Regions from separate parts of the Marinobacterium marisflavi genome, predicted to be linked through region 1. Evidence: predicted binding sites of a transcription regulator. Region 1 holds the regulator's gene; the other holds the start of a gene.
What was found. The regulator sigma-54, encoded in region 1, starts transcription at its own class of promoters, with help from an activator protein. The targets are predictions, from matches to a motif close to TGGCACNNNNNTTGCTNT.
Positions count from the first base shown of each region.

Region 2: a site for sigma-54 is predicted at 4,033-4,050, ahead of AC1WNR_RS12730 (CmpA/NrtA family ABC transporter substrate-binding protein). Genes of this name have one in related genera too.

Region 1 is NZ_OZ457898.1:1,079,079-1,086,991, forward strand. It holds gene AC1WNR_RS05315 (YhdP family protein) at 1-977, shown strand, start outside; gene AC1WNR_RS05320 (carbon-nitrogen hydrolase family protein) at 974-1,783, shown strand; gene yjgA (ribosome biogenesis factor YjgA) at 1,798-2,337, opposite strand; gene mgtE (magnesium transporter) at 2,358-3,713, opposite strand; gene AC1WNR_RS05335 (HPr family phosphocarrier protein) at 3,757-4,026, opposite strand; gene rapZ (RNase adapter RapZ) at 4,031-4,888, opposite strand; gene AC1WNR_RS05345 (PTS sugar transporter subunit IIA) at 4,900-5,358, opposite strand; gene hpf (ribosome hibernation-promoting factor, HPF/YfiA family) at 5,374-5,664, opposite strand; gene AC1WNR_RS05355 (RNA polymerase factor sigma-54) at 5,722-7,281, opposite strand; gene lptB (LPS export ABC transporter ATP-binding protein) at 7,314-7,913, opposite strand, start outside.
Region 2 is NZ_OZ457898.1:2,574,178-2,582,090, reverse strand. It holds gene AC1WNR_RS12740 (LacI family DNA-binding transcriptional regulator) at 1-520, opposite strand, end outside; gene AC1WNR_RS12735 (nitrate reductase) at 1,072-3,720, opposite strand; gene AC1WNR_RS12730 (CmpA/NrtA family ABC transporter substrate-binding protein) at 4,201-5,526, shown strand; gene AC1WNR_RS12725 (ABC transporter permease) at 5,567-6,562, shown strand; gene AC1WNR_RS12720 (ABC transporter ATP-binding protein) at 6,575-7,426, shown strand; gene AC1WNR_RS12715 (NAD(P)/FAD-dependent oxidoreductase) at 7,429-7,913, shown strand, end outside.

The DNA.
Region 1 (7,913 bases):
AGGGTCTTGTCTCATGGAGCCGGGAGCAGCCCGCCTATCGTATCGCTCTCAATCGTATGCATTTGCGCGTGCCCAAAACTGAATCGACTCAAGTTAGGGAAGGTGCTGATGTTGACCCTGAACGTACCTCTCAAACGCTGTTTGACGCAGTTCCGGCACTCGATTTTGATGTTGCCGATCTGCGCTGGAATGAGGCGGCCCTTGGACGGTGGCGCGGCAGTATGCGCCGTATAGGCCAGAGTGTGGCGCTGAGTTCTCTTCGGGGTGAGATGCAGGATCTAGAGCTGAATGGTAACGCCAGCTGGATACTCGCCGATACTGAGCTGACGCAGGTAAACCTGGGCTATCAAGGTAAGGATTTAGGCAACACGCTGGTGAGTCTGGATGAGGCTAGGCTAATCGAGACAGAGTCGCTCAGCGGGCGTATCGCCTTGGCTTGGGAGGCTGCCCCCTGGCAGTTTGCAGGACGCTATATGTATGGCAACCTGAAATTCTCTACTGGGAAAGGTCGTCTATTGGAGGCCTCTGGTGGCACAGGTCTGTTGCGTCTGTTTGGGATTTTGAACTTCAATAATCTAGTACGGCGCCTGCAATTAGACTTTACCGATCTCTTTGCCAAAGGGGTGGTGTTCGATGGCATTAGCGGCGACTTCCTGATACAGGATGGTATCGCAAGCTCGGTGAAGCCGATGGAGATGAAAGGCCCCTCAGCCGGTATGCTCGCTAATGGCGATATCGACTTGGGTAGCAAACGACTCAACATGCAGGTCAACGTGACGCTGCCGCTGGTCAGCAATACACCGCTCGCGGCGGTTTTGCTCGGTGCACCTCAGGTTGCAGGAGCGCTCTTTCTGATCGATAAACTGATCGGCGATAAGATTGAAAAAGCGACTTCCATTGCCTATAAGCTCAGCGGCGGCTGGGATTCTCCTGAGCTCAATTTGTTGAACTCCGCTGATAAAAAGGCGAATCAGTGAGTCGTGTCGGGCTCGTTCAGATGGTTTCAGGTGCCGATCCTGAGGTGAATCTCGAGCAGGCGGTTGAAGGTGTAATTGCAGCTAAGGAGCAGGGGAGTAAGCTTGTTCTCTTGCCCGAGAATTTTTTGCTGTTCGACTCTAAACGTTTGGTCGAGTTCGCTAACTCCAGTCGGGCACAGGCTGCCATAGAGACGTTGGCTGAGGCAGCCATCGAGCACTCAATCTGGATTCTTGCGGGCAGCTTTCCCGTTCCATCGGCGGACGGACGTGTATATGCTCGCTCCCTGCTGTTCAGCGCTGCAGGTGAACAGGTCGCTCAGTATGACAAACGTCATCTGTTTGATGTTGATGTGGCCGACTCTAAGGGTGCTTATCGAGAGTCGAGTTGGATAGCACCGGGCGAGGCGCTGAGTCTGGTCCGTACTCCGGTGGGGCTGTTGGGGCTCTCCATCTGTTACGATCTGCGCTTCCCTGCTCATTATCAGCGTTTGCGACACTTAGGTGCTGAGGTGATCTCTGTACCCTCTGCCTTTACTCAGGTGACCGGCGATGCGCACTGGGAGGTGCTGTTGCGAGCGCGTGCTATTGAGAGCCAGTGCTATATTCTTGGTGCCGGGCAGGGTGGTGATCACGGTAATAACCGTCTCACCTATGGTCACTCGATGATTGTCGACCCTTGGGGGGAGGTGATCGCTCAGAGCAAGCCTCAGGGCTTCGATGTCGTGACTGCTGATATTGATTTGCAGCGCCTACACCGGATCCGAACTGAGATGCCGGTGCTAGGTCAGAGGCGTGACAGCCTCTAAAAGTTAACGGGCTGCTAGTTCTCTGACTGCTCTTCCAGCTCACGCAGGTATTGGAATATCTTACGAAACGCCACGGGAGGTTTGTTCTGTGCCCGCTCTTTGACGGCATTGCGAATCAGCGTACGTAGATGCTGGATATCGCAATCAGGGTAACTAGCGATCACCTCACTGAAAGCCGCCTGACTACGCTCACTGTTCTCATCGATTAGCTGCTCACGCAGGCGCTCTAAGCGGTGAAAACGTTGGTTATGGGCTTCTGAAGCGGAATCAAATCGCTCGATAGCAGCTTTGATCTGGTCCTCATCTTCGTTACGCATCAATTTACCGATGAAGTTGAGATGGCGTTTCTTAGCACCATTACTCGTGATGCGGGCCATCTCTTCCACTGCTTCACGTAGACGCTGATCCATGGGTATCTGCGCCTGTTGATCTGGACGTAGCTCAGTCAAACGCTTGCCCAGCGCTTGAAGTTCATCCATGTAGCGCTTCATTTCGGTACGGCTGACGTACTCGATCTCCTCTTCAGGTTCGTCTTGGTAGCGCTCTTTTCTCATTCTCTTAGTCCATCTCGGTTCTATGCGTAGAAGAAGGTTGCTAGCCCCAGGAAGGCGAAGAAACCTACTACATCTGTAATGGTGGTTAGTAGCACGCCGCCGGCGAGTGCGGGATCTATGCCGGCTGATTTCAGTGTCATTGGCAGCAGGCTTCCAGCTGCGGCTCCGGCAATTAAATTGACGATAATAGCCATAGCGATAACGATGCCGATGGTAGTGTCTTGGAACCAAAGTACAGCAATCGCGGCAACAACGGTTGCCCAGAGCATTCCGTTTAGCAGGCCGACTACCAGCTCACGATTGAATAGCCAGCCGATATTAGAACTCTCGATATGCCCCAGTGCTTGACCGCGGATAACCAGCGTCAGTGTCTGGCTACCGGCGATACCACCCATTGATGCAACGATCGGCATGAGCACTGCAAGGGCCACAACCTGGTCGATTGTGGCTTCAAACAGTCCAATAACCGCTGAGGCTAGGAAGGCCGTAATCAGGTTTATACCCAGCCAGACAGCACGGCGTTTACTGGTTTTAAAGATGGGGGCAAAGGTGTCCTCATCCTCATCTAGACCTGCCATGCTCATCAGCGAGTGGTCAGCATCCTCTCGGATAACATCTACCACGTCATCGATAGTGATACGCCCCAGTAGGCGACCCTCGTCGTTCACTACCGGTGCGGAGATGAGGTCGCGCTGCTCGAAGATACGGGCGACCTCGTCATCGGGCATATTAGCGGGAATCGCATCTTCGCCATCAGCCTGCATGATTTCGCGCACGAGCATGGTTGGATCGGCGGTTATCAAACGTGTCAGCGGCAGTACACCTATCAGGGTGTTTTTCTTGCGGCTGACAATGAAGATTGAGTCGGTGCCTTCCGGAATCTCTCGATGGCGGCGCAGATAGCGCAACGCCGCCTCGACAGTAATGTCGGGACGGATGGTCACCGTATCGGTGTTCATCAGGCCGCCAGCGGTGTCCTCAGGGTAGGAGAGTACCTCCTCCAGCCGCTCGCGGTTTTGCAGATCCATGTTCTCGAGCAGTTCGCGCATGATCGTGTCAGGCAACTGCTGCATGATGTCTGCAAGGTCGTCGGTGTCCAGAGATTCGGTGATCGCTAGCAGCTCGGAGGCATTCATTTCGCTGAGGATTTCAGCCTGAATATCGTCACCGAGGTGTTGTAGCACATCACCCTCATTGTCCTGATTGATCAGGCCCCAGAGGATACGACGTTCGCGGGGAGGGGATTTTTCCAGCAGATGCGCAACCTCTACGGGACGCATGCCGCGGTTAATCATAAAACGGATTTCCCGATGCTGATTGGTCTCGAGGGCGGTCGACAGCGATTCTAGATCGATCTGATTATCGTCTGTGCTCATCATTCGTCCCTCAGAGCGAGTGGCTTAAGAGTCTCTTAAGGCACTACTCCTCTTCATCAAAGCGGTTATTAATTAGCGCTGTCACAGCGTCCATTGCTGCCGCCTCATCCTCACCGTTGGTGATGATTTTGAGTTCTGTCCCTTTGGAGGCAGCCAGCATCATTACGGCCATTATACTCTTAGCATCGACCTCGCGACCCCCTTTATCGATACGAATGTCGCAAGCGAAGGAGCTAGTGGTGCCGATCAGTTTAGCGGCGGCTCGAGCGTGCAGCCCAAGCTTGTTGATGATCGTGATCTCTTGTTCAATCATAGAGTTAATTCAGCTCTCGGTGGCGCACCTGCACATTATCCATATGCTCTTTGAAATAACCAGCAAGTTGTTCAGCGACAAACACAGAACGGTGCTGACCGCCAGTGCAGCCAATACCCACGGTGACATAGCTGCGATTGTTACTTTTGAAACCGGGTATCCAGCTCTCGATGAATGAGCGTATATCTTCAATCATCTTCTTCACCTCAGGTTCCTTACCCAAGAATTCGACGACCGGTTGATCCTGCCCGGTATACTGGCGCAGCTCAGGATACCAGTAGGGGTTGGGTAGAATTCTAACATCGAAGCTGAAATCTATATCCAGTGGCACGCCATGCTTGAAACCGAAGGACTCAAACTGCAGTGCCAACGTCTGTTCAGCCCTTTGGGCGACCCGATCTTTTATTGTGTCGCGCAGTTGGTAGAGTGTTAGCTGCGTGGTGTCGATCTGAAGGTCAGCAGCGGAAACGATGGGTTCGAGTAGTGACTTTTCAAGTTGAATAGCTTGTTCGAGAACAATCTCGTCGGTACTCAGCGGATGTTTTCTTCGAGTAGCAGAGTAGCGTTTGAGCAGGGACTCTTCCGAGGCGTCTAGAAAGACAATCTCGAACGACAGATCCGACGCCTCTCTGAGACGCACAACAACCTCTTCGAATCGCTTCAAATCTGCAAACTGATTACGAGCATCGATGCCGACCGCAATTCGCCGTGGGCCATTTGAGTTGGAATTCATTTGATCGACTAGCATCGGCAGCAAACTGGCAGGCAGGTTATCGATGCAGTAGAAACCCACATCCTCCAGTGCCTGAAGTGCAGTGGTTTTACCCGATCCGCTGCGTCCGCTGATTACTACGAGTCGCATCTTAATTATCTCTAGGCTCTAGACAGGGATTGAGCGTTGTTGAATAGCGCATCACTGTTGGGACTCTGGCGCAGTTCGTTAAGCGCTTTCGGGTTGCTGAATAGTTCAGCGAGGCCCGCTAGCGTTTTTAGATGCTCATCGTTGCCGTCGTCCGGAACGATCAAAGCGCAGATTAGGTCGACGGGTTGGCTGTCTATCGCATCAAAGTCGATGGGTTTAGTCAGTGTCAGCAACGCAGCAGCCGGTTTGTCGGCTCCGGCAATGCGACAGTGGGGAATCCCAACCCCTGACCCTAGGCCTGTGCTGCCTAAGCGTTCGCGGTTAAGTAGTCCAGAAAAAATAGTGTCAGCATCGGTGCCATTAACGGAAGTGGCCAGCATCTCGCTGGCCACCTCTAAGACACGCTTTTTGCTAGCAATGTCAGCACCCTGTTGGGTCGCTGAACTGATTAGCAGTTCTCCAAGTTGCATTGTCTATTACTTCACTTATTTGTGTGATTTCATTTTCTCTTTGTGCTTGATGATCTGGCGGTCAAGTTTGTCCACCATCGCATCAATCGCGGCATACATATCATCGTGCTCATGTGAGGCGACAACCTGACCGCCGGCCAAATGAATATCGGCCTCAGCTTTCTGACCCTGCTTCTCCACGCTAAGGGTAACCTGAGCACTCTGGATGTTGTCGAAGTGGCGCTCTAGTTTGTCAAATTTGGTACGCACGTATTCGCTCATGCTTTCAGTCAGCTCTACATGATGTCCGGTGATGTTAATTTGCATATGACTTCTCCTCGTACCGGGCGGAATAGGGTAGAGGCCCGCCCTGCCTCAAAAAATCTATTGCGAAACCAGTCGTTTGCGTTCATTTGACGGTGGTATGTTCAATACCTCACGATACTTTGCAATTGTCCGTCTGGCTACATTGAAACCTTGATCTTCAAGTATTTTGGCTATCTTGCTATCGCTCAGGGGCTTACGGCTATCTTCATCATCGACCAGCTTACGGATGACAGCGCGGATGGCTGTCGATGAAGCCGAACCGCCATCGACTGTGCTGATGTGGCTAGAGAAGAAGTACTTCAGTTCGAAGACGCCGCGTGGCGTATGCATGTACTTCTGCGTAGTGACACGTGAGATCGTTGATTCGTGCATCTCTACCGCCTCAGCGATGTCATGCAAAACCAGCGGTACCATCCCCTCATCACCGCGCTCCAAGAAGCCGATCTGTTTGGCAACAATCTGTGAGGCGACTTTCAGCAGGGTTTCGTTACGACTCTGTAAACTCTTCAGGAACCAACGCGCCTCTTGAAGGTTATCGCGTAGGTACTGGTTCTGTGCGCTGGTATCACCGCGCTTGATCAAGTCCGCATACTGATCGTTGATTCGGAGTTCTGGCGACACTTCGCTATTTAAGCTGACCACCCAATCCCCTTGTACTTTACGTACCAGCACATCAGGAATGACATACTCGGCCGCATTCTCGGTGATAATCGAGCCGGGGTGTGGGTTAAGTGTTTGAATTAGTTCAATAACGGCTTGAAGGCTATCTTCCTTAATCCGCATCCGACGCATAATTGATTTATAGTCGCGGTTGCCCAAAAGCGCCAGATAATCACGGCACAATCTCAACGCCTCTGGGCGCAGAGGGGTATCAGGAGAGAGCTGTTTGAGCTGAATCGTCAGGCACTCGCTCAGGTCGCGTGCAGCGACCCCAGGAGGGTCGAACTGCTGTAGTCGGTGCAACACCGCCTCGACTTCGTCCATCTCGACATCCATGAACTCTTCAGGGTACTGCTCCTGACACTGCAGCAGAATATCGCCGCAGTCGGTTGTCAGGTAGCCGTCGCCGTCGATAGCATCAATGAAAGCCTCAGCGATAAAACGATCCAACTCGCTCATACGAGTCAAGTTGAGCTGCCAGCTTAGGTGATCTTGCAGCGTGTCTTGCAGCGTGTCGTTATCGCCGGGCGTCCAGTCATCGTCGCGCGTTGCCGTGCTTGTGGTGGTGCTGGTTTGGTAAGTGTCGTCCCATGAGCTATCTGTCGCCAGCTCATCGGGTATCCCCTCATTCCAGTCGCTATCGGTTTGACTAGAGTCCGGCTGATCATCCCAGTCATTGCTGCTCAGCTCGCTCTCTGCGGAGGAGTCAATTTCGTCACTGGCTTGCGTACTGACTTCGGCAGAGTCACTGCTGGCTACTGATTCTGATTCGCTGGAATTCGTTTGGACGTCGCCCTCATCCTCCTCAGCTACTTCAAGCAGCGGATTGGATTCAAGCGCATTCTGTATCTCAGTCTGTAGCTCCAGTGTGGAGAGCTGCAGCAGGCGGATCGCTTGCTGAAGCTGAGGCGTCATCGTTAATGACTGGCCTATTTTTAGCTGAAGAGACTGTTTCATAATTCTTTATTCACTTAAACGAGCCAGGACAATTACAGCCTAAACTCGTCCCCTAAATATGCCTGACGCACCTGCGGATTGGCTAATATCGCCTCAGCGTTGCCCTCAGCGAGAATGCGTCCCTCACTTACAATATAGGCGCGTTCACAGATATCGAGAGTCTCGCGCACGTTGTGGTCGGTAATTAGTACACCGATGCCGCGATCTTTCAGGTGGCGAATTGTCTGTTTTATGTCGCTGACTGAAATTGGATCGACGCCGGCAAAAGGTTCATCTAGTAAGATAAATTTCGGATCATTGGCCAACGCACGGGCTATCTCCACACGTCGGCGTTCACCGCCAGAGAGCACCATCCCTTTGGAGTCGCGTATATGGGTGATATGGAACTCTTCAAGTAGTGCTTGAGCCTTCTCTTCACGCTGCGCCTGAGTCAGATCTTTGCGTGTCTCCAGAATGGCCATTAGATTATCGTAGACACTTAGCTTGCGAAACACGGAAGCTTCTTGTGGCAGATAGCCGACGCCCAAGCGGGCGCGCTGATGTATGGGTAGGCGAGTGATGTCATCCTGCTGGAGTCGTATGGCACCTCGATCAGCAGAAATTAGACCGACGATCATGTAGAAACAGGTGGT
Region 2 (7,913 bases), 1.5 Mb from region 1:
TGTACTCACCCTCATAATCGTCTGGTATGACTGAAGGGGTATCAGCCTCATCAAAGCAATTAACGAGAATGGTAGGCGGGAGTTTTGCGGTCTGGGGAACTCGAATTCTCTGCATGAATTCAGCGGCGATGATCAAACCCTCAACCCTATGGTTGATGAAAGTATCGATTAGCCCGGGGATACGTGTTTGCTCGTTGCCGGTGTCGGCAATCATTAACGTGTAGCCAGAGTCGAGAAAAGCCTTTTGAATGCCTTGAACTATATAAAGGTCGGGTAGACCGGCAGGCCCCTGGCTGTTCGACGTCGATACAGAGATTGCGCCTGTGATAAGTCCAACTAGGCCGCTCTTGTTGGAACGCATCGACTGTGCCGCTCGTGAAGGAACATATCCAAGAGTCTTAATTGCGTCTTGAACTTTCTTGAGCGTTGATACTGAAACAGGGGCATCAGCGTTAAGGGCTCGGGAAACTGTCTTGGGCGACACGCCAGCTAGTTTGGCTACATCGTAGATCGTTGGCATCGGCTAACTCGTTTTATTTTTATGACACCGGTGTCATGACATCGGTGTCATTTAACTTCAAAGTAGATTTGAATGCAACCATAAAGTTTGAGTGATCGAATTGTTCGGAGAAGGAATTTACTGCTTCATACGGAGCTTTGGCTGAGATTCTTGCTTTATAAATGTTGCGGGGTCATATGCACTGGAAGATCGAGAATTACCGGAAGCTAGCAGCAATTAAATATTTGATTATGTGAGGGCGGCTCAATCATCATTCGCCGACAATGGGCCGACCTGACTAGAATTATGGACTTTATACCTTCCTCCTGCTGACGGAAGAACCTCGCCACTTAGTTAAGACTGTAAAGTGTGTACAACAGCCATATTGTTGCTTAGCTAAGATGGCGGCTCTGTGCCGAAAAGCGACTAGTTTGAGCGAGGGCTTGGTCAAACTCTGTTGCGAATGTCAGTCCCTCGAAAAGAAAAAAGCCCTGATGAACAGGGCTGAAAATCAAAATGCTCGTTAATGATACGGGCATATGTATTTTACATTAGCTGATACTTTGTTGCGATTATTGGCCAGCCTCTAGCGCTAAGTTAGTTGGTAAAAACGCCTTGAGTTCTGGGATGCAGGAGCCGCAATTTGTGCCACAGCGAAGCTGCTTCTGTAGGTCTTTAAGCGTCTTTGCTCCTGCCTCCTTTAGCTGCGAGTCTCTCACCTGAAAACAGCTACAGATGACTCTTCCAGTATCAACACCCGAGGGGGCTTTCAAGGAGAGCAGACGCTGGCGATCTGCCGTGGCTAGTGTCGTTCCAATCTTTGAGCTAACCCAGCTGAGCTCGGGTGGTTGATGGGTTTTGCTCAGGTAGAGAAAGCCCGTCAGTCGCTGATTTAGGAGTGTGGCTGCGCGCAGGGTTGAAGCATTGCGCCCCTTTGCAATTAGTTTCGGCTCTTGTTCTGTGGCTCGATAGAAAAGAGCCTGCCAGTTAATCTTCCCATTTGGCGCTGCGAGGGCGTAAAGGTGCCCTTGATCGATAAGCGAGTGGCTCCAGTAAGTCAGCTGATTTAGCTCGGATCTTTCGATCGGTCGATCAGTGAGTAGGTAGGCATATTCGGTGTCTGCCGCCACAGGCTTCAGCGAAACTCGTCCCTGTTTCAGCTCCGGCTGTCCTGAGAAGGGATCAGTAACCGACTCGATCAACTGATTTACTCGGCCATTTGAACTGAACTGCTCAGTCCAATGCATGGGGGCAAACAGCTCGCCATCGCGCTGTCCGGGTTCAACTCTTACCCGTACCAGGGTTTCACCCTGAGTACGATGTTGCACCCTCACAAGCATTGAGTTCTCAAGGCCCTGCCTCTGCGCATCTGATGGTGATATTTCAACGAAGGGCTCCTGGCGGTGCTGCCACAGGCGGGCTGCACGACCGGTGCGCGTCATCGTGTGCCATTGATCGCGCAGACGGCCAGTATTGAGAACGCACTGTGTATCATCAGGCTGCTGTCGCGGCTCTTTAGCTGTTATCGGTAGAAAACGTGCCCGGCTCTCTAGTGTTGTGTAACCACCATTAGCGAACAGGCGGGCTGTCCCCTCGGGTGCGCTGTCCGTGACGGGCCAGCGAATGGGAGGGAAGCGTTCGTACTGCTCGTCGCTGATCTCTGCCATTGCGCTGATATCGAACAGGCGACGACCACCGTTTTTGAATCCGCTGAGTTGCGCATGTTCACGGAAAATCTCTACCGGAGAGTTGAAGTTGAAGGCGTCACTGAAGCCCAGGCGTTTCGCCACTTCGCAGATTGCCCACCAGTCATGCTGGGCTTCGCCCGGTGGCGGAATAAATCCACGCTGACGGCTCATTAACCTGTCAGAGTTGGTTACAGTCCCCTGTTTTTCACTCCAGGTTGAAGCGGGTAGGGCGATATCGGCGAAACTCAGAGTGTCAGTGGCGGACATTGCTTCAGATACGATGACCATCTCAGCTTTGGCGAGAGCGCGTTTAACTTGATTGGCGTCTGGCATACTGACTACCGGGTTGGTACCCATTATCCAAATCACTTTAATCTCGCCAGACTCAAGCGCGGCAAACATATCAACGGCTTTCTTGCCCTCTTTACGCGCCAGTCGCGGAGCTTTCCAGAACTCTTCAACGCGTGCCAGACCATCGGGGTCGGCAAAGTCCTCATGCGCCGCCAGTTGGTTTGCCAAGCCACCCACTTCGCGCCCGCCCATGGCATTGGGCTGCCCTGTAAGGGAAAAGGGCCCCATGCCAGGGCGACCTATTCGACCTGTTGCAAGGTGGCAGTTAATGATTGCGTTCACTTTATCGCTACCGCTGCTCGACTGGTTTATGCCTTGCGAGAAGAGGGTGACGCTCTTCTCAGTTGAGATGAACAGCTCAATGAAAGTATCCAGTTCAGTAGCATCAATGCCGAGTCGTTCCAGGGTCAATCTGCTGTCGGCAGTATCTAGCTTAGCGGCTTCCAGTGCGGCGTCGAAGCCCTGCGTGTAGTTGCCGATATACTCTGGGTTAAGTGCTTCAGATTCTGCGATTGCTCTAAGGAGGTGGTTGAACAGCAGGGCATCGCTCCCAGGATTAATCTGCAGGTGAAGATCGGCTAGGTCGGCCGTGGCTGTGCGTCTGGGATCTACGAGTACCACCTTCATCTTAGGATTGCGTTGCTTTGCGTCGCTGATCCGTTGATAGATTACCGGGTGGTTCCAGGCGGCATTGCTGCCAACAAAGATAATTAAGTCAGCAAGCTCGAGGTCCTCATAGCAGCCGGGCACGATGTCTTCACCAAAAGCGCGCTTGTGGCCAACGACGGTGGAGGCCATGCAGAGTCGTGAGTTGGTATCAACATTAGCCGAGCCAATAAAACCTTTCATCAGTTTGTTGGCTACGTAGTAGTCTTCGGTCAGAAGCTGTCCCGAGAGATAGAGTGCTACAGCATCAGGGCCATGCTGCTCGATAGTCTGGTTGAGCTTGGCGGCGATGCTATCAAGCGCCTCACTCCAATCACTGCGTACGCCATTGATGCTAGGGTGGGTTAGGCGGTCCTGAGTGCCCAACGTTTCGGCTAGCGAGCTCCCCTTAATACAGAGTTTTCCATAGTTAGCCGGGTGAGTAGTATCGCCTTCTACGCTAACGCCTTGCTTATCTATATTGACCTCAATACCGCAGCCGACACCGCAGTATGCACAGGTAGACCTCAATTTCATGGCCTCTCCTTAGAACAACACTTAAAACAACAGCCCGCACTCGGTCAGTGCATCGAAACTGACCAAGAAACGAGCTGTCATAGCTTGAAATATCTGTTTCCCCGACTCTTGCAGATATCAGTCCAACTTGGGGGAAACCCATGTTTTTTGCACCCTATAGCCTTTCTCATCTGAATGGCGACGCCAAATTTGTCTTTTTTTGGTGCCTGTCGCACTACTCTGGTGCGTTATTTTGCGGTGCAGCATGCTGTGCTGCCGGTTGGTACGAGGGTTGTGTTTTTAACTGTCTGAAAAATATAGAAATAAACATGTTGGCATCCTTGCTGCTAACTCATCTGCAACAAACAGATTTTATTTAGCAATGGCGCTATCAGTAACCAACTCCTTTGAGTTGCAGCTGGCAGCGCTTTTTTCGTTTTATTGGAGGCGACTATGAAATTTAAATCACTCTCAAAAGCTGTTGCAGTTGTAACCACTGCTATGACAATGAGCTACTCAGCTGTGAGCTTGGCTGAGATTGGCTACCCAGAGAAAGAGGACCTCAAGTTCGGCTTTATCAAGCTGACAGATATGGCGCCTCTGGCTGTAGCTTACGAGAAAGGTTTCTTTGAGGATGAAGGCCTCTACGTTCAGCTTGAAGCACAGGCTAACTGGAAAGTGTTGCTGGACCGCGTGATCGATGGTCAGTTGGATGGTGCACACATGCTTGCGGGTCAACCGCTGGGTGCCACCATTGGGTATGGTACTCAGGCCGACATCATTACGGCGTTCAGCATGGACCTCAACGGCAACGGCATCACCGTCTCTAATGAGATTTGGGATGAGATGAAGCCGTACCTGGAAGTTGATAAAGAGGGTAAGGTTGTCCACCCAATAAAAGCGGATGCGCTCAAGCCGGTTATCGAGAAGTACCGTGCTGAAGGCAAACCCTTCAATATGGGAATGGTATTCCCAGTCTCTACACATAACTACGAACTGCGCTACTGGCTAGCAGCCGGCGGCATTCACCCGGGCTTCTATGCGCCGGAGAAGGGTGATACCTCGGGGCAGATTGATGCTGAGGCACTGCTTTCAGTTACGCCTCCACCACAGATGCCAGCCACTCTGGAGGCGGGCACTATCTACGGTTACTGTGTCGGCGAACCTTGGAATCAGCAGGCGGTATTCAAAGGTATCGGTGTGCCAGTTATTACCGACTACGAGATCTGGCAGAACAACCCAGAAAAAGTATTCGGAGTATCTAAGGCTTGGGCTGAAGAGTTTCCCAACACTCACCTGCGCGTAGTGCGCGCAATGATTCGTGCAGCGCATTGGTTGGATGCGAACGACAACGCTAACCGCCCAGAGGCCGTAGAGATACTCTCTAAACCCTACTACGTTGGCGCTGATTACGATGTCATTGCTAACTCCATGACGGGTACCTTTGAGTACGAGAAGGGCGACAAACGTCCGGTACCAGACTTCAACGTATTCTTCCGCTACAACGCTACCTACCCCTACTACTCAGACGCTGTTTGGTACCTGTCGCAGATGCGTCGTTGGGGCCAGATTGCTGAACAGAAACCTGATAGCTGGTACATGGATATGGCTAAGAAGGTCTACCGTCCTGATATCTACGCCGAAGCAGCTCAGTCTCTGATTGATGAGGGTGTTATGGATGCGGCTGACTTCCCTGACTTTGCGACCGAGGATGGTTTCCGCGAGCCACAGAGTGCCTTCATCGACGGCATCACCTTTGACGGCACGGCGCCAAATGCCTATCTCGATAGCCTCAGCATCGGTCTGAAAGGCGACACCAAGCTTTAAGGTTTATCCGCCCCGCCTAGTGCGGGGCCAGGAGTTGAAGATGAGTAGTGGAAAACTAGTACAGATGTTGCCAGCAGGAATAGCTCAGGGAGATGGTTTCGCAGGAGTGATCTCCTTTGTTGCTAGAACCCTGGGGCTGCCCATTCTAGGTCTCGCATTGTTTCTGATGTTTTGGCAGGCGGGTGCAAGCAAAGTCGAGACCTCTTTGGGTACCTTTCCTGGCCCTGTTGAGGTTTGGGAGCAGACTCAGGCACTGGTGGCTGAGCATCTTGAGGAGCAGCAGCGCGCAGAGGAGTTTTATCAACGCCAGGAGGAGCGCAATGCCAAACGCCTGGAGAAGGATCCCAACGCGCCGATCAAAATACGTGAGTATATCGGTAAGCCGACTTTCTTCGATCAGATCGGTACGAGTCTGGTTACCGTGCTGGCCGGTTTTGTAATAGCGTCACTGATCGCTATTCCTTTGGGTATCTGTATAGGTCTAAGTGCCAGTCTTAATGCTGCACTTAATCCGGTTATTCAGATCTTTAAGCCGGTATCCCCGCTGGCCTGGTTGCCGCTGGTTACTATGGTAGTGAGCGCGGTTTATGTCAGCGACGACCCAATGTTCGCTAAGTCGTTCATCACCTCACTGTTTACCGTAGCGCTGTGCTGCCTTTGGCCAACCTTGCTGAACACTTCAGTAGGTGTGTCGACAATTAGCCCGGATCTACAGAACGTCTCTAAAGTGCTGCGCCTCAGCTGGATGACTCACGTGGTTAAGATCGTGCTGCCATCTTCCGTGCCGATGATCTTTACTGGACTGCGCCTATCACTGGGTATCGCCTGGATGGTACTGATTGCGGCAGAAATGTTGGCGCAGAACCCTGGGTTGGGTAAGTTTGTCTGGGACGAGTTCCAGAATGGTAGTTCCAACTCATTGGGTCGCATTATGGTTGCGGTGCTAGTGATTGGTCTAATCGGTTTCGCACTCGATCGAATCATGCTAATGGTTCAACGCTTTGTCTCTTGGGACAAAACCGCAGTGATTCGCTAAGAGGTAAGGATAATGAACAAAGCACATTTAGAACTGACTGGCGTATCAATCGAGTTTCCAACGCCGAAGGGGAGCTTTAAAGCCCTGGATGACGTCAATCTGAAGATCAAAAAAGGTGAGTTTATATCGCTGATTGGTCACTCGGGCTGCGGTAAATCGACGGTACTCAACATCGTGGCGGGTCTGCATCGTGCGACTACAGGCGGTGTTGTACTTGATGGCAAAGAGGTGAATGAACCTGGTCCAGAGCGCGCCGTAGTCTTCCAGAATCACAGTTTGCTGCCCTGGCTCACTGCCTATGAGAACGTAGAGCTGGCCGTTAAACAGGTCTTTAAAGGGAAGAAGTCCAAGGCCGAGATGCGTGAGTGGATTGAGCATAATCTCAATTTGGTGCACATGACACATGCGATGAACAAGCGCCCGGATGAGATCTCCGGGGGTATGAAGCAGCGTGTGGGAATAGCGCGGGCGTTGGCGATGGAACCAAGTGTATTGCTCATGGATGAGCCGTTCGGGGCGCTGGATGCTCTGACGCGTGCCCATCTTCAGGACTCCTTGATGGAGATACAGAAAGACCTTAACAATACCGTCATTATGATTACCCATGATGTAGATGAGGCGGTGTTGCTCTCTGATCGCATTGTAATGATGACCAATGGTCCGGCAGCTACGGTGGGAGAGATTCTGCAGGTTGAGTTGGAGCGCCCGCGCAACCGTATCCAGCTAGCCGATGACCCTCAATACAACCACTATCGTCACGAAGTGCTCTCATTCCTCTACGAGAAGCAGCGCAAGGTTGAGGATATTAAAGAGCATCAGACAGCAAAAAAGAGCCAGACTGAAGCGACAGCAAAGAGTGCCTGAAGATGACCAAGCGGTATGAGCTTCTGATAATCGGTAACGGCCCCGCAGCGCACCGCTTGATAACCGACCTCTGTGCACTCCAGGCGTTGCCTAAGTCGGTGGGGGTTATCGGTGAGGAGTCACGTACGGCGTATAACCGCATTCTGCTCTCCCCACTGCTGGCGGCACAGATCGATCCCGCGCAGCTCCAATTGCATTACCCAGCTGAAGCACAAAACGCTGTTGAGCAAATCACCGATGCCCGTGTGGTGGCGATTAATGCCCAGTTGCAAACTGTCACAACTGAGTCTGGAGAGAGTTTTGGCTACGAGAAACTGGTGATTGCCACCGGTGCGCGCCCCATTATTCCGGATATCAAGGGTGTACACGCGCGCGGGGTTCTGGCCTTTCGCTCCTGGAGTGATGTTGAACGGATGCAGCAAGTTGCTGCCCGCGGAGGTAGGGCGGTCGTTGTTGGTGGTGGCTTCCTCGGTTTAGAGGCCGCCGA